2 regions of the Halomonas cibimaris genome follow, and region 1 is predicted to be linked to the other one. Evidence: predicted binding sites of a transcription regulator. Region 1 holds the regulator's gene; the other holds the start of a gene.
What was found. Region 1 encodes FNR, which switches genes on or off when oxygen is low (the NO sensors DNR and NnrR bind a similar motif). Its sites were predicted from a motif close to TTGATNTANATCAA; they were not measured.

Region 1 (11,277 bases):
TGTCGCACTACACCGACTGGACCATCGGGCACGTACACGCCGGGGCGCTTGGCTGGGTGGCCATGATCACCATCGGTTCGATGTATCACCTGATTCCGCGCCTGTTCGGCCGCGTTGAGATGCACTCCATCAACCTGATCGCCGTGCACTTCTGGCTGGCCACCATCGGCACCGTGCTGTACATCGCCTCCATGTGGGTCAACGGCATCATGCAGGGCCTGATGTGGCGCGCGATCAATCCTGACGGCACGCTGATGTACACCTTTGTCGAAGCCGTTGAAGCCAGCGCACCGGGCTACTTCGTCCGCCTTATCGGCGGCCTGTTCTGGGTCACCGGCATGCTGATCATGGCCTACAACGTCTACATGACGGTCAAGCGCCGCGAATCTGTCAGCGAGCAGCCGGCACCGCAAGCCGCCTAACCGGGAAAGTGAAGACCGATGAAACACGAGATTGTTGAAAAAAACGTAGGCCTGCTTGCCGTATTGATCCTGGTTGTGATCAGTTTCGGCGGCCTGGCCGAGGTGGTACCGCTTTTTTTCCAAAAGCAGGTCAACGAGCCGGTCGAGGGGCTTGAGCCCCTCTCCGCGCTGGAGCTGGAAGGCCGCGACATCTACCGCCGTGAAGGCTGTGTGGGCTGTCACTCGCAGATGATTCGCCCGTTCCGCGCCGAAACCGAGCGCTACGGCCACTACAGCGTCGCCGGCGAGCAGGTCTACGAATACAACTTCCTGTGGGGCTCCAAGCGAACCGGCCCGGATCTGGCTCGCGTCGGCGGTCGCTACAGCGACGACTGGCACCGCGCCCACCTGTACAACCCGCGCGATGTGGTGCCGGAGTCCATCATGCCGGCTTACCCCTGGCTTTTCGAAAACACCCTGGACGGCGAGGACATCTCCGCCAAGATGCGCACGCTGAAAACGCTGGGTGTTCCGTATACTGACGAGCAGATTGCAAACGCCACGGCTGAAGTGGAGGGCACCCAGGAAATCACCGCGCTGATTGCCTACCTCCAGCAGCTGGGCACCGTGCTGAAAGGTACTCGATAAGTTATGGATTCGGGAGATTTTCAAGGCGTCGTCACGCTAGTCCTGCTCATTGCTTTCGTAGGTATTATCGGCTGGGCCTACTCCAAACGCCGCAAGCCGGACTTCGACGAAGCGGCCAACCTGCCCTTCGCCGACGACGATGACGAGCCACCCGCCCGCGACAAGCCTGCCGCGTCAGAAGACGCCGCACAGTCCCGCCAAGACAAGGGAGACAAAAATACATGAGCTATCTATGGGGTGACTCCCTCTCCGGCTTCTGGAGTGCCTGGATCATTATCATTTCGCTGGGCACCATCGGGCTCAGCGCCTGGCTTTTGTTTGCCAATCGCCGCACCGACAAAACGCCCGACGCTGATGGCAACGTGGAAACCACCGGCCACGCCGCGGACGGTATCGAGGAGTACGACAACGCGCTGCCCAAGTGGTGGTTTCAGCTGTTCGTTGGCACCGTCATCTTTTCACTGGGCTATCTGGTGCTGTATCCGGGGCTTGGCAACTTTGCCGGGCTGCTCGGCTGGTCTCAGGAAAGCCAGTGGGAGCAGGAAGTCGCACAGGCCGAAGAGCGTTTCGCGCCGATCTTTGAGCAGTATCAGCAGGTGCCCATTCCGGAACTGGCAAAAGACCAGGAGGCCATGCAGGTTGCCGAGCGCATCTTTCTCAACAACTGTGCCGTTTGCCACGGCTCCAACGCCAAGGGCGGCTACGGCTTTCCCAACCTGACCGACGACGACTGGCTGTACGGCGGCAAGCCGGAAAACATCGTCATGACGCTCAATAACGGACGTAACGGCCTGATGCCGTCCTGGCAGCAGCTGGGTGAGGAAAACATCGAAAATCTGACCCAGTTCGTGCTTTCGCTGTCCGGCGAAGACCATGACAGCGCCCGTGCCGAAAAAGGTCAAAGCACCTTCATGTCGGTCTGTGCAGCCTGTCACGGGCCCGACGGCACCGGCAACACCGCACTGGGTGCGCCCAACCTGACCGACAATACCTGGCTGTACCAGCAGCCCGGCCAGCCGATTGCCGACTCCATTCGCCAGACGCTGCGTAACGGCCGTAACGGTCACATGCCGGCTCAGGCAGCCTACATCGGCGAGGACAAGGTGCACCTGGTGGCGGCCTACGTGTACAGTCTGCGCTACGACGACTGATCACCGCTGCCCCGGCAAGCAAGGGAAGCGAAAAAAGGGTGCGGCCGGGGGCCGCACCCTTTTTCCATGCATAATCCAGTACACTAGCGTAAATGATAGCCTGCTGTGGCAAGCTGTTACTCCCTCTTGTTTTCTGCCTTTCTGAGCTGCGATACCGCCATGGACAAGATTCCTAGCCAAGACGTCACACCGGATCCGGTAGGACATCACACGCCTGCCGAACGGCCCGCCACCCAAGAGATGTACGCCAGACGCCGCCACATTTACGTGCGCGAAATCAAAGGACTGTTTCAAAAGGTCAGGCGCAGCGCCAACTGGGCTTTGATGCTTACGTTTTTTGTGCTGCCGTGGATCAACATCGGCGGCCGTCCGGCGGTCTGGTTTGATCTGCCTGACCGCGAATTCCATATCTTCGCCGCGACGTTCTACCCGCAGGAATTCGCTTTGCTCTCGTGGCTTTTAATCATCTGCGCGTTCGGATTGTTTTTCATCACCGTGTTCGCCGGCCGCGTCTGGTGCGGCTACACCTGCCCGCAAAGCGTGTGGACGTTTCTTTTCATCTGGATCGAGCATCGCACTGAAGGGCAGCGCAATCGTCGCATGAAGCTCGACAAACAGTCGATGAATGCCGACAAGCTCAAACGCAAGGCTGCCAAGCACGCCGCCTGGCTTTTGGTATCGCTGGCGACCGGGCTGACGTTTGTGGGCTATTTCACCCCCATTCGCCAGCTCGCTCCCGATCTGGCAACGCTCAGCGCCAACGGCTGGTCGTACTTCTGGGTGGGCTTTTTTCTGGTATTTACCTACCTTAACGCCGGCTGGCTGCGTGAACAGGTGTGCATCTACATGTGCCCCTACGCCCGCTTCCAGAGCGTCATGTTTGACCGCGATACGCTGATTGTGTCCTACGATGCTGCACGAGGCGAGCCGCGCGGCAAGCGCAAGAAAAGCCTGTCTCACGAACAGGTAAAAGAAGCCGGCTACGGCGACTGCATTGACTGCGATCTGTGCGTGCAGGTGTGCCCCACAGGCATCGATATCCGCAACGGGCTGCAATATGAATGCATTACCTGTGCCGCCTGCATTGACGCCTGCGATAGCGTCATGGACAAAATGGGCTACCCTCGCGGGCTGATTCGCTACACCACGGAAAACTCGCTGGAAGGCAAGAAAACGCACATCCTGCGGCCCAGGCTGATCGGCTATTTCATCGCCCTCGCCGTGATGATCGGTGCTTTTGTCTGGGCGGTAGGCGATCGCACGCCGCTGGACTTCGACGCCGAGCGTGATCGCACCCAGCTCTATCAGATGACAAACGACGGCCAGATCAGCAACGTCTACAGCCTGACCGTACGCAACCTGGGCGGCATCGATCATACCTATCGCCTGAGCGTCTCCGGGCTGCCCGGACTGTCGCTCGACCGCCAGCGCATTGCGGTACCGGCAGGCGAATCGCGCCAGGCCGTGGTCACCATCAAGGCCGACCCCGAGGTGATTGAAAAACCCAGCCATGCCATCACCCTTACGCTCGAAGCCGAAAGCGACGGCAGCATTCAACTTGAGCGCGACACGCGCTTCATCGGCAACCTGAGGTAGTCACGATGGCCCGCGACCCCGCATCGGATACCGAGCATTCAACGCTTTACGAGCCCTGGTACAAGCAGTTCTGGCCGTGGTTTTTGATCAGCATCCTGCTGTCGTCGGTGGCGTTTGGCACCACGTATGCGATCTTTTCGATCAAATACTACGATGGCGTCATCGAAGACGACTACTACAAGCACGGTAAAGCCATCAACATGGTGCTGGCCAAGCAAAACCGTGCCCGCGAGCTGCGCCTTGCCGGCGATCTGCGTATCGATCCGCTAACCCGCGATATCGTGCTCGATCTGGAAGGCGCGCGCCGGCCTGACGAGCTTGAGCTGAAGCTTATTTTCCCAACGGAAAGCGATCACGACCAAACCTTCGTGCTGGAACACGTGCGCGAAGGCCGCTATCTCGCCCAGGGCCCGGATAACCTGCAGTACCGCTGGTACCTGCAGCTGCAGCCTGTGGCCGACGACCCCGAGTGGCGGCTGATCGGTGAAGCCCGCCTGCCCACGGAAAAGCGCATCAGGCTGCATCCCGGCGGTCGCACGAAAAAAGCCGAAAGCCCCGCGGAGAGCTAATGGCCGCATCCGCTGACTGCTATCACTGTGGCAGCCCGGTGCCGGACAGGGCACCGTGGCACATCGAGCTCGACGGCGAGAAGCACCCGCTGTGCTGCCCGGGCTGCGAGGCCGTGGCCCATGCGATTGTGGAAGGCGGGCTGGAAAGCTACTACCGTTTTCGCACCGAACTGCCCGAGCGCCCCGACGAGCAGACAACCGCCCGCGCCGATACCTGGGCGGTATTCGACGACCCCGAGCTGCAGGCAAGTTTCGTTCATGCCGAAGACGACGGCCGCGTCCACGCCACCCTGGCCGTGGAAGGCATTACCTGCGCGGCCTGCGCCTGGCTGATTGAACATCGGCTCAACGCGCTTTCCGGCGTTACCTCAAGCGCGGTCAATCTTACCCACCACCGCCTGCGCATTGCCTGGGACCCGGCGCGCATCAAGCTCTCCCGGCTGCTCGCGGAAATGGCCGCCATCGGCTACGTCGCCCAGCCCTACGAGCCGGATCAGGCGCAAAAACGCCTTCAGCGCGAAGAGCGCATGACCGTTCGCCGGCTGATCGTCGCCGCCGTGGGCATGATGCAGGTGATGATGTTTTCCATCCCCATCTATTTCGCCGGCCGCGACGGCATGTCGGCCGACTTCTACGCGCTGTTCCACTGGCTGTCCTTTGCCCTGGCCACGCCTGTGGTGCTGTTCTCCGCCCAGCCGTTTTTCCAAAACGCCTGGCGCGACGTGAAAACCCGCGCGCTGGGCATGGATGTGCCGGTGTCCATTGCCATCGGCTGCGCCTACCTTGCCAGCGCCTGGGCCGTTATCACCGGCGACGGCGAGGTATACTTTGACTCCGTTGCGATGTTTACCTTCTTTCTGCTCTTCAGCCGCTACATCGAGACCCGGGCACGGCGGCGCAACGGCCAAAGCGGTAACGCCCTGAGCGGCGTGCTGCCCACCTCCGCCACGCGCCTGGAAGACGACGACAGCGAGCGCATTGTGCCCGCCAACCGTCTTGCCGAGGGCGACCGCGTGCTGATCAAACCCGGCCACGATGTTCCCGCTGACGGCGTGATCGAACAGGGCGAGTCAAGCCTGGACGAATCCATGCTTACCGGCGAATACCTGCCGGTCACCCGCTGCGTGGGGCAACGTGTGGTGGGCGGCAGCCAGAACATGGAAAATCCGCTGGTGATACGCGTTACCCGGGCCGGCGCCAATGCTCGGGTAGCGGGGATACTCGACCTGACCGATCGCGCCTTTGCCAGCCGCCCCCGGCTTGCGCAGATGGCGGCGCGCATGGCCCACGTGTTCGTTCTGCGCCTGCTGATGGTGGCCGCTGCTGTGGCGGTAGTCTGGTGGTTTATCGACCCGTCGCGCATGCTCTGGGTGATGCTCTCGGTGCTGGTGGTCACCTGCCCCTGCGCGCTGGCGTTGGCCACGCCCACCGCGCTCACCGCCGGGCATGGCCAGCTGCGCCGGCGCGGCGTGCTGGTCACCCGGGCCGATGCCCTGGAAACCCTCTCCGCCGCGCACCGGGTCATTTTCGACAAGACCGGCACGCTCACCCGGGGCGAAATGCAGCTGGTAGACACTCGCCCGCTTACCGACGACCTCACCGCTGAGCGCGCCCGGGCGCTGGCGGCCGCGCTGGAAGCCCGCTCGGAGCATCCCATTGCCCGGGCGTTTGCGCCCTTCCGCGATGCCACGCTTAGCGCCGTTGATATCCACAGCACCACCGGCCAGGGGCTCGAAGGTCGCATTGACGGCCGGCGCTGGCGGCTGGGCAAGCCGGCCTTTGCCTGTCACGACCCGGCCAGCCCCAACCACGCACGCCCGGCCGCCCCCGACGACGGCCAGTGGCTGCTGCTCACTGAAAACGCCGCACCCCGGGCCTGGTTTCGGCTACACGACGCGGTGCGGGAAGACGCCGCCGACACCGTGGCCGCGCTGAAAGCCCACGGGCTTGAGGTTGAGCTGCTTTCCGGCGACACCGCCGCGGCGGTAAGCGAACTCGCCGCGGCGCTGGGCATCGCCACATGGCACGCCGGCCAAAGCCCGGAAAACAAACTTGCGCGCCTTCAGACGCTGCAAGCAGAGGGAGAAAGCGTGGCGATGATCGGCGACGGCATCAACGATGTGCCGGTGCTTGCCGGCGCCGACGTCGCCATTGCCATGAACGGCGCCACCGACCTTGCCCGTACCCGGGCCGATGCCGTGCTGTTAAGCCCCAGGCTTTTGCGCATTGCCGAGGCGGTTGAAATAGCCCGTGCCACGCGGCGTATCATGCGCCAGAACATGGTGTGGTCGGTATGCTACAACGCCGCTGCACTGCCGCTTGCCGCCGTTGGCGTAGTGCCGCCCTGGCTTGCCGCCATCGGCATGTCGGCAAGCTCGCTGGTGGTGGTGGGCAATGCTTTGCGCCTGACGCGCTGGCAAACTCGCCCGGCGCCTTCTGTCTCTTCTCCGTCTCCGGTGGCCGCATGAAAATTCTGTATTTGCTGATTCCCATATCGCTGCTGTTTTTGAGCATCGCCGTCTGGGCGTTTTTCTGGGCAGTGAAGAACAACCAGTTCGATGACCTGGAAGGCCCGGCGTATCGCATTCTCTTTGACGAGGATGAAAACGACCTGACACCGGACGAGCGCGAACGCCGCCGGCACAACGCCGAGGCCGCACGCGAGCGGCGCCGGCAGGCAAAAGAGGACAAAACACCATGAACCCCGCCGGACTTGAGCTGCCGCCGCTGCTGGCGGCCTTCGTTTTTGGGCTGATGGGCGGTGCCCACTGCATCGGCATGTGCGGCGGCATCATGAGCGCGCTGACCTTTGCCGTTCCGCCCAGCATGCGCCACCCGGCCAGGCTGTCCGGGCTGCTTTTGAGCTACAACCTCGGACGCATCTGCAGCTATATGATTGCCGGTGCACTGGTCGCCAGCCTGGGCACGGTGTTCTCGCTTGCCCCGGCCACCCGCGTGATACTGCAAGCGTTCGCCGCTGTGATGCTGATTTTAATGGCGCTTTATATCGCCGACTGGTGGAAAGGCCTTTTGAAAGTCGAGGCCGTGGGCCGACGATTCTGGCGCCACATCGAACCGCTCGGCCGGCGGCTGATGCCGGTCGTCAAAGTACCCCAGGCGTTCGCTCTGGGCGCGGTATGGGGCTGGCTACCCTGCGGGCTGGTGTATTCCATGCTGGCCTGGAGCTTGGCGATTGCCGAACCGGGGCGCGGGGCGCTGCTAATGGGCGCTTTCGGCCTTGGCACCCTGCCCGCTCTGCTGGCCACAGGCCTTGCCGCACGCCAGCTCAGCGCGCTGATTCGCCATCCGGCCACCCGCACCGTCGCCGCGCTTAGCATCATCGGCTTTGCCCTGTGGCAGCTATGGTCGCTTTATCGCATGGCCGGCATGTCCGCAATGAACGGCGCTTAATTGATATAGCTCAACTCCTTCATCACCGGCCACGGCTAGGATAACGCTATCACCGTCGCGTTCTTTCCCACCGGAGTTGTCTGCCATGGCCAGCGCTGCCCCTTCGTCTGTCGATATTGCAGCGCTGACTGCTGCCCGCCAGGACGCCCTACACCGCCATTATGCCGCCGGCGGGTCGCACTATCACGTCTATCCCAACCCCGAGGCGTTTGACGCTACGTTCAGCGGTGACGACCTGTGCCGGGCGCTGGAGCACAGCAACGCCAGCGGCCGCGGGCTGTCTGTGTATGTGCACGTGCCTTTTTGCCGCCAAAGCTGCGGCTACTGCACCTGCCCGCGCATTATCACCCGCGATACCTCCCGGGCCGAGCCCTACCTGTCTCGGCTGGACCGCGAAATGGTGCTCACCTCACGGCACCTGGACAGCGCACGCCCGGTGGAACAGCTGTACTGGGGCGGGGGTACGCCGACCTTTCTGACCCTTGCCCAGATGAGCGATCTGCTCGACCGGCTTGATGCCCGTTTCGGGCTGTCGTCGTCGCCGGAACGCGACTACGCCATCGAAATCGACCCGCGAGAGGCCGACGTTTTTACCCTGCGCCACTTGCAAGTGCTGGGGTTTAATCGGCTAAGCCTTGAGGTGCTGGATTTCAATCCCGACGTGCAGCAGGCCATTCGCCGCCATCAGCCGCGCGTTATGACCGAAACCCTGATGGAAGAAGCCCATCGGCTGGGATTTCGCTCGCTGAACCTGGCTATCAGCTATGGCCTGCCTTCCCAGACACGGCACAGCTTCGCTGAGACCCTGACCGAGATCATCGCCCTGAACCCGGCGCGTATCTCCCTGCAGGACTACGCCTATCATCCCCGGCGCGGCCCGCGCCAGCCGCGCATTCATAACGCCGCGCTGCCCTCCTCCGCAGACCGCCTGGCCATGCTGCAGATCGCCATTGAGCGGCTTGTCCAGGCAGGCTATGTGCACATCGGCATGGATCACTTCGCCCGGCCGGACGACCGCCTGGCCGTAGCGGCCCAACAGCAGACGCTGGGGCGCAACCGGCAAGGCTACACCACGCACGGGCATTGCGATCTGCTGGGCCTTGGTATATCAGCCACGTCGCGCATCGGCCACACCTACGCGCAAAACCCCGCTCGGCTCGGCGATTACGCCAGCGCCCTTGACACCGGCCGGCTCGCCACGGTGAGCGGTTTCCATCTGGACCGCGACGACCGGCTACACCACGCCGCCATTGAACGGCTAATGTGCGATGCCCGGCTGGACCTGACAGCCCTGGGCCGGGATTTCGCGATCGACGCGCCGCGCTATTTTGCCGGGGCCCTTGCCCGGCTGAGCGAAGCGCAGCGCGACGGGCTCATCGAACGCCAGGGCAACATACTCAGCGCTACGCCCAACGGACGGCTCGTGCTTCATCGGCTGGCTCGGGCCTTCGACGCGCATCGTTAGCGGCAAAGCGCCGCCGGCGACTTGTGGCCCCCCTGCGCTTGCTCCCATAATACCCCCGTGACCTACTTCACGGAGGATTCCATGCCGGAACAACTCAGCCGTCGGCGCCCCATGCTGCACGAAACTCGCTGCCAGACCTGCAGCCTGAGTTCGCTATGCCTGCCGCTTGCCCTTGAGCTGGAGCATATGGATCAGTTCGATGCCATTATCCGGCGTCGCGCCCCGCTCAAGAAAGGCGAACCGCTGTTTCGTCAGGGCGACATCTTTACCAGCGTTTTTGCCGTTCGTTCGGGCAGTCTCAAGCAGATTGCCATCGAAGGCGGCGGCAATGACCAGCTCACCAACTTCTACCTGCCCAGCGAACTTGTAGGGCTCGACGGCATCGATGAAGAGCGCTACCCGGGCAGCGCCATCGCGCTGGAAACCACCACCGTCTGCGAGATTCCCTTCGACCGCCTGGATTTGCTCTCCGAACAGCTGCCGGAGCTGCGCGTGCAGCTGTATCGCAGCATGAGCAAGGAGCTGCGCGATGACCGCCGCATGATGCGCCTGCTGTCACGCAAGACCGCCGATCAGCGCATGGCCAGCTTTCTGGTCACCCTCTCCGATCGCTTTCGCCGCCGGGGCTACTCGCCCTACAGTTTCCGGCTGTCCATGTCCCGGGCGGACATCGGCAACTACCTAGGGCTGGCGGTGGAAACGGTTAGCCGCATTTTAAGCCGCTTTCAAACGCAGAAGCTGGTGGCCGTCTCCGGCCGCGAGGTCAATATTCTGGGGATGCCACGCCTTCTTGCCCTGGCCGAGGAAGAAGCCCAGGAAGCGGCGTCTTCGTGAGATAGCCCCGACCGCATTCGCGCAATAAATTGCGCTCCCACACCGCTACCCGAAAAGCCGGCGCGTTTTAGCTCGGCCCGGCCGCTCTCAAACAATAGGGCGCGGGTTTTGTGGGAGCGGACTTTAATCCGCGAAAAATGGCTACCCCCGACACGCCGCTTAGCGATGCGCTCTATCCCACGTTGAGCGCCTGGATGCGCCCGGCGAGCGCGTCTTCCTGCTCGGCTTCCAGATGCGCAAAGTCAAACAGCTTGCGGTCGGCAAGCTGGGAAGGCGCTACGTTGGTCACCGCCTTGAACATGCTTTCCAGCCGGCCGGGGTAGTGTTTGTCCCACTCGTCAAGCATCGCCTTGACGTTCTGGCGCTGCATGTTGGGCTGGGAGCCGCACAGGTTGCAGGGAATAATCGGGTATGCCATCTGCCGGGAATACTCGGCGATATCGGCTTCCTTGCAGTAGGCCAGCGGCCGAATGACGATATTTTTGGCGTCGTCCGAAAGCAGCTTGGGCGGCATGGCTTTCAGGCTGCCGCCGAAAAACATGTTGAGAAACAGCGTCTCCAGAATATCTTCACGGTGGTGGCCAAGCGCAATCTTGGTGGCGCCGATTTCCTCGGCAAAGCCGTACAGCGAGCCCCGGCGCAGCCGCGAGCACAGCGCGCAGGTGGTCTTGCCTTCCGGCGTTTTTTCCTTGACCACCGAATAGGTATCGCGCTCAAGAATATGATAGTCCACGCCCAGCCCGTCCAGGTAGTCAGGCAGTACGTGCTCGGGGAAGCCGGGCTGCTTCTGGTCAAGGTTGACCGCCACCAGCGAGAAGCGCACCGGCGCGCTGCGCTGCAGGCTGCGCAGCATGTCGAGCATGGTGTAGCTGTCCTTGCCGCCGGACAGGCACACCATGATCTTGTCGCCCTCCTCGATCATGCGATAGTCGATAATCGCATGGCCGGTCTGGCGGCGCAGACGCTTTTGCAGCTTGTTGAACTGGCGTTTGCGCTCCACGTCATCGGCGGACGGGGCATCGGGCGTCGGCGGCGCGACGGGTTCGTAGCGTTGCACGGGGTCGGAATGCGGCATAGGAAGTCTGTGCGATTAATGGGAAAGGAAAAGCGCGGCAACGACACCGCCGCTGCCGCCATGATAGCCCCGCTAGTGTAACAACAGCGGGCATTGTCCCACCAATAGCGCCGTGTTCAGGAATACT
Region 2 (11,277 bases), 690 kb from region 1:
CATCGAGGCCTTCAGCGCCTTCCAGGCGGCGACCCGGACAACGTGGTCGAAGTCGTCTGTGACATGTCCCAGGCCTTCCTGAGTAGCGTGGCCGAGCACCTGCCCAGCGCCGAAATGACGGTCGACTGGTTCCACATCGTGCAGACTTTCACCAAGGCCCCTGGACGAGGTCCGCAAGCGAGAGCGCCGCCAACAAACTCATCCCAAGGCACTGCGCTGGGCGGTGCTGAAGAACACCGAGGCCGGCAACCTGACAGCCAACCAGGTCACCGCCCTCCAGGAGCTAGTAAGTGACCGTAGCGCCACGGCGGAAGCCTGGATCATCAAGGAGAAGCTGAGGTGGATCCAACAGGCGCCGACGCCACGAGGCGCTCGCTGGCGGATCACCCACTACCTGAACGTGATGCGCGTTGCAGTGGCCGACAACGCGCTCCTGAAACCGATGGCGAAAGCCCTGAATACGCTGGAACGAGATGCCGAGCAGGTGGTAAGGCGCTGGCTCTCCGGCCTGACCAACCGCACCTGGAAGGCATGAACGGTCTGTTCCTGGCCGCCAGGTCACGTGCACGCGGCTATCGGAACGAGGCCAACTTCATCGCCATGATCTATCTGATCGGTAGCCCTGTGGGGCGCATGCTGAATCACACTCAATCCACATGAAGTGACGAAGAACCCAAAAGAGCCGTCAATCACGCGGAACCCGACAGCTAATATCTTGAGTCGCTCGTTACTCAACGTGTTTTATCTTTGAGCTGGGGAGGAGGCATTTGGTATAACTTTGGCTCCAGACAATAGTGTCTCATAAAAATCCGGCGTATTGGCAATGCGAGAAGTTGAGTTAATTGTAATTAAATATTTAAACCCATTTTTTTAATAGCATCTTTAGCAGATGATATTGAATTCAAACAATAAGCGCAGCACCTGCAGTATCCAAGGCTCCTGAGTATTCTCCCAGAAACACCTGTGCGGGTGTCCGATAGCCGAGTGTTTCCCGGACAGTCTGCATCGTGCACAGGAGTTCTGAACAATTTCGAGGATCGTGCAGAGGTCTGCTGACACGTTTCGTTAACAAATCCGCTGCACACCGGATGCCTCACCCGATGAGCTAGCGCAATCGTCTCCCGATAATGATCACTGGGCAAACTCGTCGTGCAAACGTTCCAGAGACTCCGGGACTCGCTTCCCATAGGTTGCCAGCGCAAGCAGAACGGCGCGCCCGTCCGAAGGACTGCCGGGATGGTTTCTGACAGGCAGGCAAGAAGTGCGAATCCCTCTCACCCGCCTATTAATGACCTGGATCATTTTTTTGCCGCCGGGAAGTACCTAGACTCCATAGGCACAACATATGGTGTTTTTGTTTATGCTTGATACCATATATAGAAATCCGGTCAGTGAAGGAGTGCTCCATGGAAAGCCCGCAGCCTGGTACCGTCGGGGTGGCATCGACGATCAATGAATATCTGCAGCGCGCCGACTGGCGCGTCAATGCCAACGCCAATCAGGGCTATTCCCTGGGCGGGCTGATTCTCAACGCCTCGGGCAAGCTGATCGCCAACTACTGGCTGGACGAGGTCTACCCCGCCGCGGTGGGCGACGCCCATCGCGAGGGCGACCTGCATATCCACGATCTGGATATGCTCAGCGGCTACTGCGCCGGCTGGTCGCTGCGCACCCTGCTGACCGAAGGCTTCAATGGCGTGCCGGGCCGGGCAGAGAGCGCGCCGCCCCGGCACCTTTCCAGTGCCCTGGGGCAGATGGTCAATTTCCTCGGCACCTTGCAGAATGAGTGGGCCGGCGCCCAGGCGTTCAGCTCTTTCGACACCTATCTGGCGCCCTTCGTGCGCCTCGACCGGCTCGACTACCCGGCAGTGAAGCAGGCGGTGCAGGAGTTCATCTACAACCTCAACGTGCCCTCGCGCTGGGGCAGCCAGACGCCGTTCACCAATCTGACCTTCGACTGGGTCTGCCCGGCGGACCTGCGCGACCAGGTGCCGGTCATCAGCGGCCAGGAGCAACCCTTCACCTACGGCGAGCTGCAGGCCGAGATGGACCTGCTCAACCGCGCCTATCTGGAGGTGATGGAGGCAGGGGACTGCCGCGGCCGGACGTTCACCTTTCCGATCCCCACCTACAACATCACGCACGACTTCGACTGGCACAGCGACAACGCCGAGCGGCTCTTTGCGCTAACCGCCAAGTACGGCCTGCCGTACTTCCAGAACTTCCTCAACTCGGACCTGGAGCCGCACATGGTGCGTTCCATGTGCTGCCGGCTGCAGCTGGATCTCAGCGAGCTGTTCAAGCGCGGCAACGGCCTGTTCGGCAGCGCCGAGCAGACCGGCTCGCTGGGCGTGGTGACGATCAACTGCGCACGCCTGGGCCACCGCTTTGCCGGTGACCGGGCGGGGCTCTATGCCGAGCTGGACCGGCTGCTCGAGCTGGGCCGCGACAGCCTGGAGATCAAGCGCGAATGCATCCAGAAGTGGATGGACGGCGGCCTTTATCCCTACAGCCAACGCTACCTGGGCACGCTGCACAATCATTTCTCGACCCTGGGGGTAAACGGCCTCAACGAGATGGCGCGCAATATCAGCGACGATTACTACGATATCGCCGACCCTGAGGGACAGCAGCTGGCGGTCGAGGTGTTGGAGCATGTGCGTGAGCGGATGCGTGAGTTCCAGGAGAGCACCGGTCACCTCTACAACCTGGAGGCAACCCCGGCCGAGGGGACCACCTACCGTTTCGCCAAGGAGGACGCCAAGCGCTTTCCCGGTATTCTGCAGGCCGGGACGGCCCAGGCGCCTTACTACACCAACTCCAGCCAGCTGCCGGTAGGCCATACCGACGATCCCTTCGAGGCGCTGATCCACCAGGATCCGCTGCAGACGCGCTATACCGGCGGCACCGTGCTGCATCTCTACATGCGCGAGCGGCTCTCTTCGGCCAGCGCCTGCAGGAAGCTGGTCCACACCGCTCTATCGAGCTTTCACCTCCCCTATCTCACCGTGACGCCGACCTTCTCGATCTGTCCGGTGCACGGCTATCTGGCCGGCGAACACGAGTTCTGCCCGAAGTGCGACGACGCCCTTCTGGCACAGCGCGCCTCCCAGGCCGATACCCCGGCCTGAGGCATTGCCGACCCGTGAACGGGTCATCATCGTAAAGAGGAGCTTTTCATGAACCACTCCACCGAAACCCTGCCCACCGAACAGCGTCAGCGCTGCGAAATCTGGACTCGGGTGATGGGCTATCACCGCCCGGTCAGCCAGTTCAACCACGGCAAGCAGTCCGAACACTACGAGCGCTGCCACTTCCGGGAGCACGCCACCACCCGTTAAACCCACCACCACGCCGGACGCCTGCGGGCGTCCGGTCGGAATTTGCCGCTATGTCCCCCATTGAATCCCGTCGGCCGCAGTTGCCTGTGGCCGGCCTGACACCCATGACCACCCTGGACTATCCCGACCACCTCGCCTGCGTGGTTTTCCTGCAGGGCTGCCCCTTGCGCTGCGGCTACTGTCATAACCCGCAGATGCTCGAACCGAGAAAGGCCAAGCCCGATGAGTGGGCGGAGATCGAGGCCTTCCTTGACAGGCGCCGTGGCTTGCTGGAAGGCGTCGTGTTCAGCGGCGGCGAGCCTATGCTGCATGCTGATTTGCCGCTGGCCGCCGCGCGGGTTCGCGCCCTGGGCTTCAGGGTCGGGTTGCACACTGCCGGCGTTTATCCCCGGCGCCTGAAGGCGCTGCTGCCCTGGCTCGACTGGGTGGGGCTGGACGTGAAGGGTAGCGCCGAAAACTTCGACGTCATTGTCGGCCGACGCGGTATGGCTGCTGCCCATCGGGAGAGTCTGGCCCAGCTACTGGCCAGCGATGTCGCCTTCGAGTGCCGCACGACCGTCCACTGGCGCGACTGGACCCTGGCATCGCTACGCGATTTGGCCCTATCGCTGTCGGCGCAGGGAGTGACGCATTATGCTATCCAGATGGCACGCCCTCAGCAGTGTCTGGAAGAAGCCTACACTCAACCGGTGACAACGGCCCCGACGACTGCCGAGCTGCACGATCTCGTGCATCGCCTGCAGCCTGCCTTTCAACACCTGGAGCTGCGCGAAGGAGTGGTTTAGTTCGGTTGCGGAGCCTCTTTCGACGCCTGCTCGCCGTTACTGTCATTTTCAGCAAGTGGCTGATCGTCTCCACCACGGATCGCTGGGACAGCAGCGCCGAGAAAATGCTGGAAAACCAGGCTCTGATCCTGGTCGTCCCTCATGTCAGGATTTTTTTGAGCTTCTGCAAGGCCCTGTTCCGCTGCGCCCGGAAGAACCACTTGATGGCTTGAGTGTAGTTCTGGGGAACGCCCCTGCCTTCGCCATATAACAAGCCGAGACCGAATTGCGCCTCGATAATGCCCTGTTCCGCGGCCTGGCGAGTCCATTCAGCGGCTTGAGTATCGTCCTGGGAAACACCCTCGCCTTTGAGGTACATAATGCCCAGGTTGTGCTGCGCGTCGGCAATGCCCTGTTCCGCGGCCTGGCGGTACCACTTGACAGCTTGGGTGTCGTCCTGGGTGACGCCCCTGCCGTTGACGTACATGACGCCCAAATTGTGCTGCGCGCCGGCAAAACCCTGTTCCGCCGCCTGGTGGTACCACTCGACGGCTTGGGTGTCGTCCTGGGGGATGCCCCTGCCTTTGTCGTACATGACGGCTAGATTGTACTGCGCGGCGGCAAAGTCCTGTTCCGCGGCCTGGCGGAACCACTCAGCAGCCTGGGTGTAGTCTTGGGGAACTCCTATGCCGTTGTGGTACATGACGCCCAGATTGTGCTGCGCGGAGGCAAGGCCCTGTTCCGCGGCTTGGCGGAACCACTCAGCAGCTTTAGTGGTGTTCCGAGGAAAAACGCCCCTGCCGTTGAGGTACATGGCGCCAAAATTGTTCTGCGCTTGGGCATCGCCTTGTTCAGCGCGGTGTTTAGTATCGCTCTGACTGAGGTCGTCGAACCCGTTAACGCCAGTAAGCGAACGGGCGTAGATCACCAATACCACCCCTGCGATCACGGGGCTGACACACAGCAGGGCCCGTAACACGGTATCCAGCTCCATCATGCCTCCTTGCCCGCCTGGTGGAGTCTTCCCAGGAGAGCCATTTCCCCGGTGCTTTGTTTTCCTTGGCCGCTGCGTGTCAGGGGTCTGGGCGGCGTCGTTCGCTCTGGCAGTGTCTCCGTACGCTATTTACACCCCTTAGCCCGGCTTATTCATGAGGCTGGCTTGAAAATAAAGATGGCGAGGGGTTTCTCTTGTAGAATCAGGATGTTCCAGCCAGAACTTGATTCAAGAGGACCTCTCGCCATGGGTGAAAGATTATCGTCGTGGACGCCTTCCTGCAATGGTTCTGTTCGGGCCGAGCTAAGCGGCCACCGCACCACCAGCGACAGCGGTGCCCTGCTGCTGCGTGAAGCCCTCGACAACAGCGGTGTCATCCAGGCGCTGGAAGAGAGCCTGGTCGACCGGCGTGATCCACTGCGTATTCGTCATTCCCTGGCCAGCCAGCTGCGAACCGTCGTGTTGCAGCGCGCCATGGGGTGGATCGACCTGGACGATACCGACACGCTGCGTCACGATCCGCTCTGGCAGCTGGCGTGCAGCGATGCACGCGGGATGACGCCTCTGGCACAGGACCGTCCGTCGCAGGCGACGCTGTCGCGGCTGCTGGCCTGCCTCGGAGGGCCCGATAACATCGATACCGTGCATGAAGGCCTGTTGCGCCTGGCGATCTGGCGCCTGGCATCGCTGAACCACGGCGAGCAGCCCGATAACCTGACGCTGGACATCGACGGCCTGCCGATCGAGGTCCATGGTCGTCAGGGCGGGTCGGCCTTTCACGGGCTGTACGGCACACGCATTTATTCGCCGCTGGTGGCCTCGCTGGCCGAGACCGGTGACATGGTCGGCGGCCTGCTGCGCGAGGGTAACGCGGGCCCTGCCGAGAACGCCGATACCTGGATCCCTCACCTGGTACGGCGCCTCAATGAAGCCACCGGTGCGACAGTGACAGTGCGTATCGATGCCGGGTTTACCGGCAACGATACGCTGCTGGCCATGGAAGAGCGTGATATCGGGTACCTGGGCCGGCTGCGCAGCAACAACACCCTTCAGACGCTGGCGGCGCCGTATCTCAAGCGGCCGCCCGGCCGACCCCCGGACCAGCCCCGGGAATGGTGCCATGACCTTGAATACCGGGCCGACAGCTGGCCCGCGCCACGGCGCGTCGTGCTGGTGGTTCAGGAGCGCCCCGACGACCTGTTGCTCCACGCCTTCTTCCTGGTGACCAACCTGAGTCGGTACCACTGGCCGCCGGAAAAGGTGTTATCGCTGTACCGCAAGCGCGGCAGCGCCGAGGCGCACATGGGCGAGGTCAAGTCGGCGCTGGATGTCCACCTCTCGTCGACCGATCGCGGCGCCTCCACCGAGCAGAACGTGATGGATCGCAACGAGGCGAGTCTTCTGCTGAGCCTTTACGCCTATCAGGTGCTGCATGGTCTGCGTTGCGTGCTGGAACGGCAAACCCGACAGGGCTGGAGCCTGATCCGGATGCGTGAGCAGGTCCTCAAGGTGGCCGCCACCCTGATCCTCCACGCCCGACGTATCACGGTCCACCTCGGCGCCGCTGCCGATAAATGGTGGCCGACTCTGCTGAAAGGGCTACCAAAACTGACGGCTTTGCGCTGACGCCTCAGCGGTCGCATAAGCAAGACAGTGAGACGCCGGTCCTGTCGATGACCGGCGGTTCCGGCTGCCCGGATGACCGACGACAAGGCAGGGAAGGGGCTGAATAACGGCGATAACAGCCGGACAGAGCGTCACCGGAAGACGATGCCGTCTCGAAATCGGCGTTCGGCGACGAGCTACCGGCTCCCCGGGGCTTCAGGATGCCCAATCAGCGTTCCGGTGAATAAGCCGGGGGTACGGGACCCGCCAGTCAGCGAGACGCGACGTCGTGACCTATATCGAGATGGAGTACAACAGCTGCCGGCTGCACTCCACTCTTGGCTACCAAGCGCCAAGGGAAATAGAAAAAATCGCCGAAGCAGCTTAATAAAAGTGTCCGCTACGACTTGACCAGAACACCGGAATGAGTCCTGAGCCTATGTCACTCTCCATGATTGAACTTGCATTAAAAGCAGTTATTCCATTTGCTCTTATTTTCTTCGGGATCAACAGAATTTCAACCATCCCGCATGGCAGCGATGGTCGTATTCTTTATTTGAATCCACCATTTCGTAAGTGCTTATTCAAAATTAATCGCGTATTCAGTGCCATAACCACCAAGTAGGCGGTGTACCTCATCACAGAGGCGATCAAAAGAGAGATAGGCTCCCAGCGGCAACCATGCATACTTCATTTGCCGCCACAGTATCTCAATCAAGTTCAGCTCTGGTGAGTAAGCCGATAGGTAAACCAGGTGCACGCGATGCGACATCCACTCAAGTATCTTCCGCCTGAAGGCCTTGGAGCGATGCATGCTGGCGTTATCAAGCACCACGACAGCAAAGGTATCGGGATCTTTCTGCGCCACAAACTGATCGAACGCCTCGATAACAATTTGCGTGGTGACCGACTCAGTCGTCGTGTGATAAACCAATTTCCCCGCTCGGCTGAGGAATCCCAGCACGTTCAGCCTTCGGCTATGTGAGTAGGCCGTTATCTCACATGGTTCGCCGACAGGGCTCCAGGCGTAAGGGACTGACGACGACTGTGAAAAGCCTGATTCATCAAAATAGTAGAGCTCATGGTCACCGAGATCTTCCCATTGCTGAAGTACCTTGATGAGGCCTTGGGTGTTGCGGAAATCCGTTTCGTTGCGCCGTTCCTTCAGCGAATGCCGGATCCGTTTGAAGCTGAAACCGTTTTTTTTAGCGCTCTACGAAGCGTGATCAGGCTAACAATTTTCCCCGTTTCTTCCTGAAAGCGGGCATGCAAGGAGCGAAGCTGATGGGGTTGCTCAGCGACCAGCTCCTGTAGCCGCTGATGGTCCGCATCATCTAGGGCCGGTGTGCGTCCACTCCGTGGCTTGTCGATCAACCCGTCGAGGCCCGACACTTCCCACTTCTTGAGCCATATGGATACGGCATCACGGCGAACCTGCAGTATCTCACTGATTTGGTTGATTGTATGACCCTGATCACTCAGCAAAATAGCATGGGCACGACGGCGCAGAGCGCACTTCTCACCATGGTGATAAGCAGAAAGCAGCGTGTGCAGTTCAGATTCAGATAGTGATTCGACGAAGCGCCTTGCCATTATTCTGTCCGCTTTTTGTCAGAAATTTGGGCACCCATTATGCACGAATATTTTGGATCAGGCACTTAGATCGGCAAGCTTTGAAGCAACACTTCCATGCTTTCGCTTTGTACACGTGCTGAGTAAAGAAGATCCAGATTCTCCATTATCCCGGCTTATTCATGAGGCTGGCTTGAAAATAAAGATGGCGAGGGGTTTCTCTTGTAGAATCAGGATGTTCCAGCCAGAACTTGATTCAAGAGGACCTCTCGCCATGGGTGAAAGATTATCGTCGTGGACGCCTTCCTGCAATGGTTCTGTTCGGGCCGAGCTAAGCGGCCACCGCACCACCAGCGACAGCGGCGCCTTGCTGCTGCGTGAAGCCCTCGACAACAGCGGTGTTATCCAGGCGCTGGAAGAAAGCCTGGTCGACCGGCGTGATCCACTGCGTATTCGTCATTCCCTGGCCAGCCAGCTGCGAACCGTCGTGTTGCAGCGCGCCATGGGGTGGATCGACCTGGACGATACCGACACGCTGCGTCACGATCCGCTCTGGCAGCTGGCGTGCAGCGATGCACGCGGAATGACGCCTCTGGCACAGGACCGTCCGTCGCAGGCGACGCTGTCGCGGCTGCTGGCGTGCCTTGGGAGTCATGACAACATCGATACCGTGCATGAAGGCCTGTTGCGCCTGGCGATCTGGCGCCTGGCATCGCTGAACCACGGCGAGCAGCCCGATAACCTGACGCTGGACATCGACGGCCTGCCGATCGAGGTCCATGGTCGTCAGGGCGGGTCGGCCTTTCACGGGCTGTACGGCACACGCATTTATTCGCCGCTGGTGGCCTCGCTGGCCGAAACCGGTGACATGGTCGGCGGCCTGCTGCGCGAGGGTAACGCGGGCCCTGCCGAGAACGCCGATACCTGGATCCCTCACCTGGTACGGCGCCTCAATGAAGGCACCGGTGCGACAGTGACAGTGCGTATCGATGCCGGGTTTACCGGCAACGATACGCTGCTGGCCATGGAAGAGCGTGATATCGCGTACCTGGGCCGGCTGCGCAGCAACAACACCCTTCAGACGCTGGCGGCGCCGTATCTCAAGCGGCCGCCCGGCCGACCCCCGGACCAGCCCCGGGAATGGTGCCATGACCTTGAATACCGGGCCGACAGCTGGCCCGCGCCACGGCGCGTCGTGCTGGTGGTTCAGGAACGCCCCGATGACCTGTTGCTCCACGCTTTTTTCCTGGTGACCAACCTGAGTCGGTACCACTGGCCGCCGGAAAAGGTGTTATCGCTGTACCGCAAGCGCGGCAGCGCCGAGGCGCACATGGGCGAGGTCAAGTCGGCGCTGGATGTCCACCTCTCGTCGACGGATCGCGGCGCCTCTACCGAGCAGAACGTGATGGATCGCAACGAGGCGAGTCTTCTGCTGAGCCTTTACGCCTATCAGGTGCTGCATGGTCTGCGTTGCGTGCTGGAACGGCAAACCCGACAGGGCTGGAGCCTGATCCGGATGCGAGAGCAGGTCCTCAAGGTGGCCGCCACCCTGATCCTCCACGCCCGACGTATCACGGTCCACCTCGGCGCCGCAGCCGATAAATGGTGGCCGACTCTGCTGAAAGGGCTACCAAAACTGACGGCGTTGCGCTGACGCCTCAGCGGTCGCATAAGCAAGAGAGTGAGACGCCGGTCCTGTCGATGACCGGCGGTTCCGGCTGGCCGGATGACCGACGACAAGGCAGGGAAGGGGCTGAATAACGGCGATAACAGCCGGACAGAGCGTCACCGGAAGACGATGCCGTCTCGAAATCGGCGTTCGGCGACGAGCTACCGGCTCCCCGGGGCTTCAGGATGCCCAATCAGCGTTCCGGTGAATAAGCCGGGATTATGGTATGAGGCATCTGCTTTTCAGTTATCTGTCGGGTCCCGTGTGATTAACAACCCGCTTGGTAAATAACTCAGGTCGCTTGGCCTGCCACTCCTTCATCGCCGCAATCGGTGATTGATGATGCAGTGCCTTCTGCGAGATGTGGTGATTGTACAGCCAAGCGTAGCGTTTGAGCGTCTGCTCCAGATCCTCGCCTGAGGTATAGCGCCGGGTGGCCAGCACGTCGCTGATGCGGCCGTTGAACCGTTCTACCATACCGTTCGTCTGCGGCCTTCCCGGCTTGATCAGGCGATGGTCGATACCATGGGCCTGGCACTCCAGATCGAAGGGATGGCGGCCGCTGGGCCTGCGCTCACCTGCCCGCGTGAAGCGATCGGTGAACGACTTGCCGTTGTCAGTCAGCACCGTCTGGATCGTGAAGGGCGCCTTTTCCTCCACACACTTCATGAACGCCTTGGCATCCCTGGCGGACTGGCTGCGCCTGACTTCCAGATAGACCCAACGTGTGGCACGGTCGATGGCAACATATAGGTAGCGCTTTTGCTCCTCGTCGGGCATCTGGGGCAGGTGCTTGATATCGACATGCACATACCCAGGCTCGTAGTCCTTGAAGGGCTTGTGCCGAGGCTTGCCATCATCTCCGGCATCCTGACGGGCCAGTTCCGCGAGTGTCGGCACCTCACGGCGCTTAAGCATGCGATGCAAGCCGGAGCGTGACAACCGAGGATTCAGAAACTCACGTGCCACGACGAGCAAGTCATCCAGACCGAGGCGCAGGAACTCGCGAGCGGCGATCAGCACTTCCTCCTGCTCGGACGTGAGCGTAGCCAGCAGGTTATGGCGTGTATGGGACCGATCATGAACATCGTCGCGGTACCGCCAACGGCGTATCGTCGAATCACCAACACCGTACTGGCGCGCCAACTCGCTATCGCTGATGCTGGCGGGCGCTGCCTGGATGTCAGCACGGATCTTTGGTGTGGTGGTGGCCTGCTTATGCAGCTTGATGTCCATGTCTCTGCTCCCGGATGAACTGCTGTAGAAGCTCTCTTGCTATCAGCAGAGGGTAACTTCTATCACTCATTTGATCATCAGGGACCCTACAGTTAT

Region 2: a site for FNR is predicted at 1,289-1,302, ahead of ACZ415_RS04920 (ribonucleoside triphosphate reductase). Genes of this name have one in related genera too.

What each region holds. Positions count from the first base shown of each region.
Region 1 covers NZ_AP043828.1:382,383-393,659, forward strand. Annotated here, with positions in the region: gene ccoN (cytochrome-c oxidase, cbb3-type subunit I) at 1-422, shown strand, start outside; gene ccoO (cytochrome-c oxidase, cbb3-type subunit II) at 441-1,049, shown strand; gene ACZ415_RS01820 (cbb3-type cytochrome oxidase subunit 3) at 1,053-1,274, shown strand; gene ccoP (cytochrome-c oxidase, cbb3-type subunit III) at 1,271-2,200, shown strand; gene ccoG (cytochrome c oxidase accessory protein CcoG) at 2,360-3,796, shown strand; gene ACZ415_RS01835 (FixH family protein) at 3,802-4,365, shown strand; gene ACZ415_RS01840 (heavy metal translocating P-type ATPase) at 4,365-6,833, shown strand; gene ccoS (cbb3-type cytochrome oxidase assembly protein CcoS) at 6,830-7,066, shown strand; gene ACZ415_RS01850 (sulfite exporter TauE/SafE family protein) at 7,063-7,776, shown strand; gene hemN (oxygen-independent coproporphyrinogen III oxidase) at 7,862-9,241, shown strand; gene fnr (fumarate/nitrate reduction transcriptional regulator Fnr) at 9,323-10,075, shown strand; gene ttcA (tRNA 2-thiocytidine(32) synthetase TtcA) at 10,248-11,150, opposite strand; gene ACZ415_RS01870 (DUF294 nucleotidyltransferase-like domain-containing protein) at 11,267-11,277, opposite strand, start outside.
Region 2 covers NZ_AP043828.1:1,067,924-1,079,200, reverse strand. Annotated here, with positions in the region: partial or broken gene ACZ415_RS04925 (ISL3 family transposase) at 1-660, shown strand, start outside; gene ACZ415_RS04920 (ribonucleoside triphosphate reductase) at 1,407-3,131, shown strand; gene nrdD (anaerobic ribonucleoside-triphosphate reductase) at 3,180-3,341, shown strand; gene ACZ415_RS04910 (anaerobic ribonucleoside-triphosphate reductase activating protein) at 3,446-4,126, shown strand; gene ACZ415_RS04905 (tetratricopeptide repeat protein) at 4,266-5,099, opposite strand; gene ACZ415_RS04900 (IS1380 family transposase) at 5,307-6,725, shown strand; partial or broken gene ACZ415_RS04895 (IS3 family transposase) at 6,961-7,092, shown strand; one part of gene ACZ415_RS04890 (IS630 family transposase) at 7,285-7,913, opposite strand; one part of gene ACZ415_RS04890 (IS630 family transposase) at 7,913-8,297, opposite strand; gene ACZ415_RS04885 (IS1380 family transposase) at 8,512-9,930, shown strand; gene ACZ415_RS04880 (IS481 family transposase) at 10,192-11,181, opposite strand; gene ACZ415_RS04875 (TnsA endonuclease N-terminal domain-containing protein) at 11,248-11,277, opposite strand, start outside.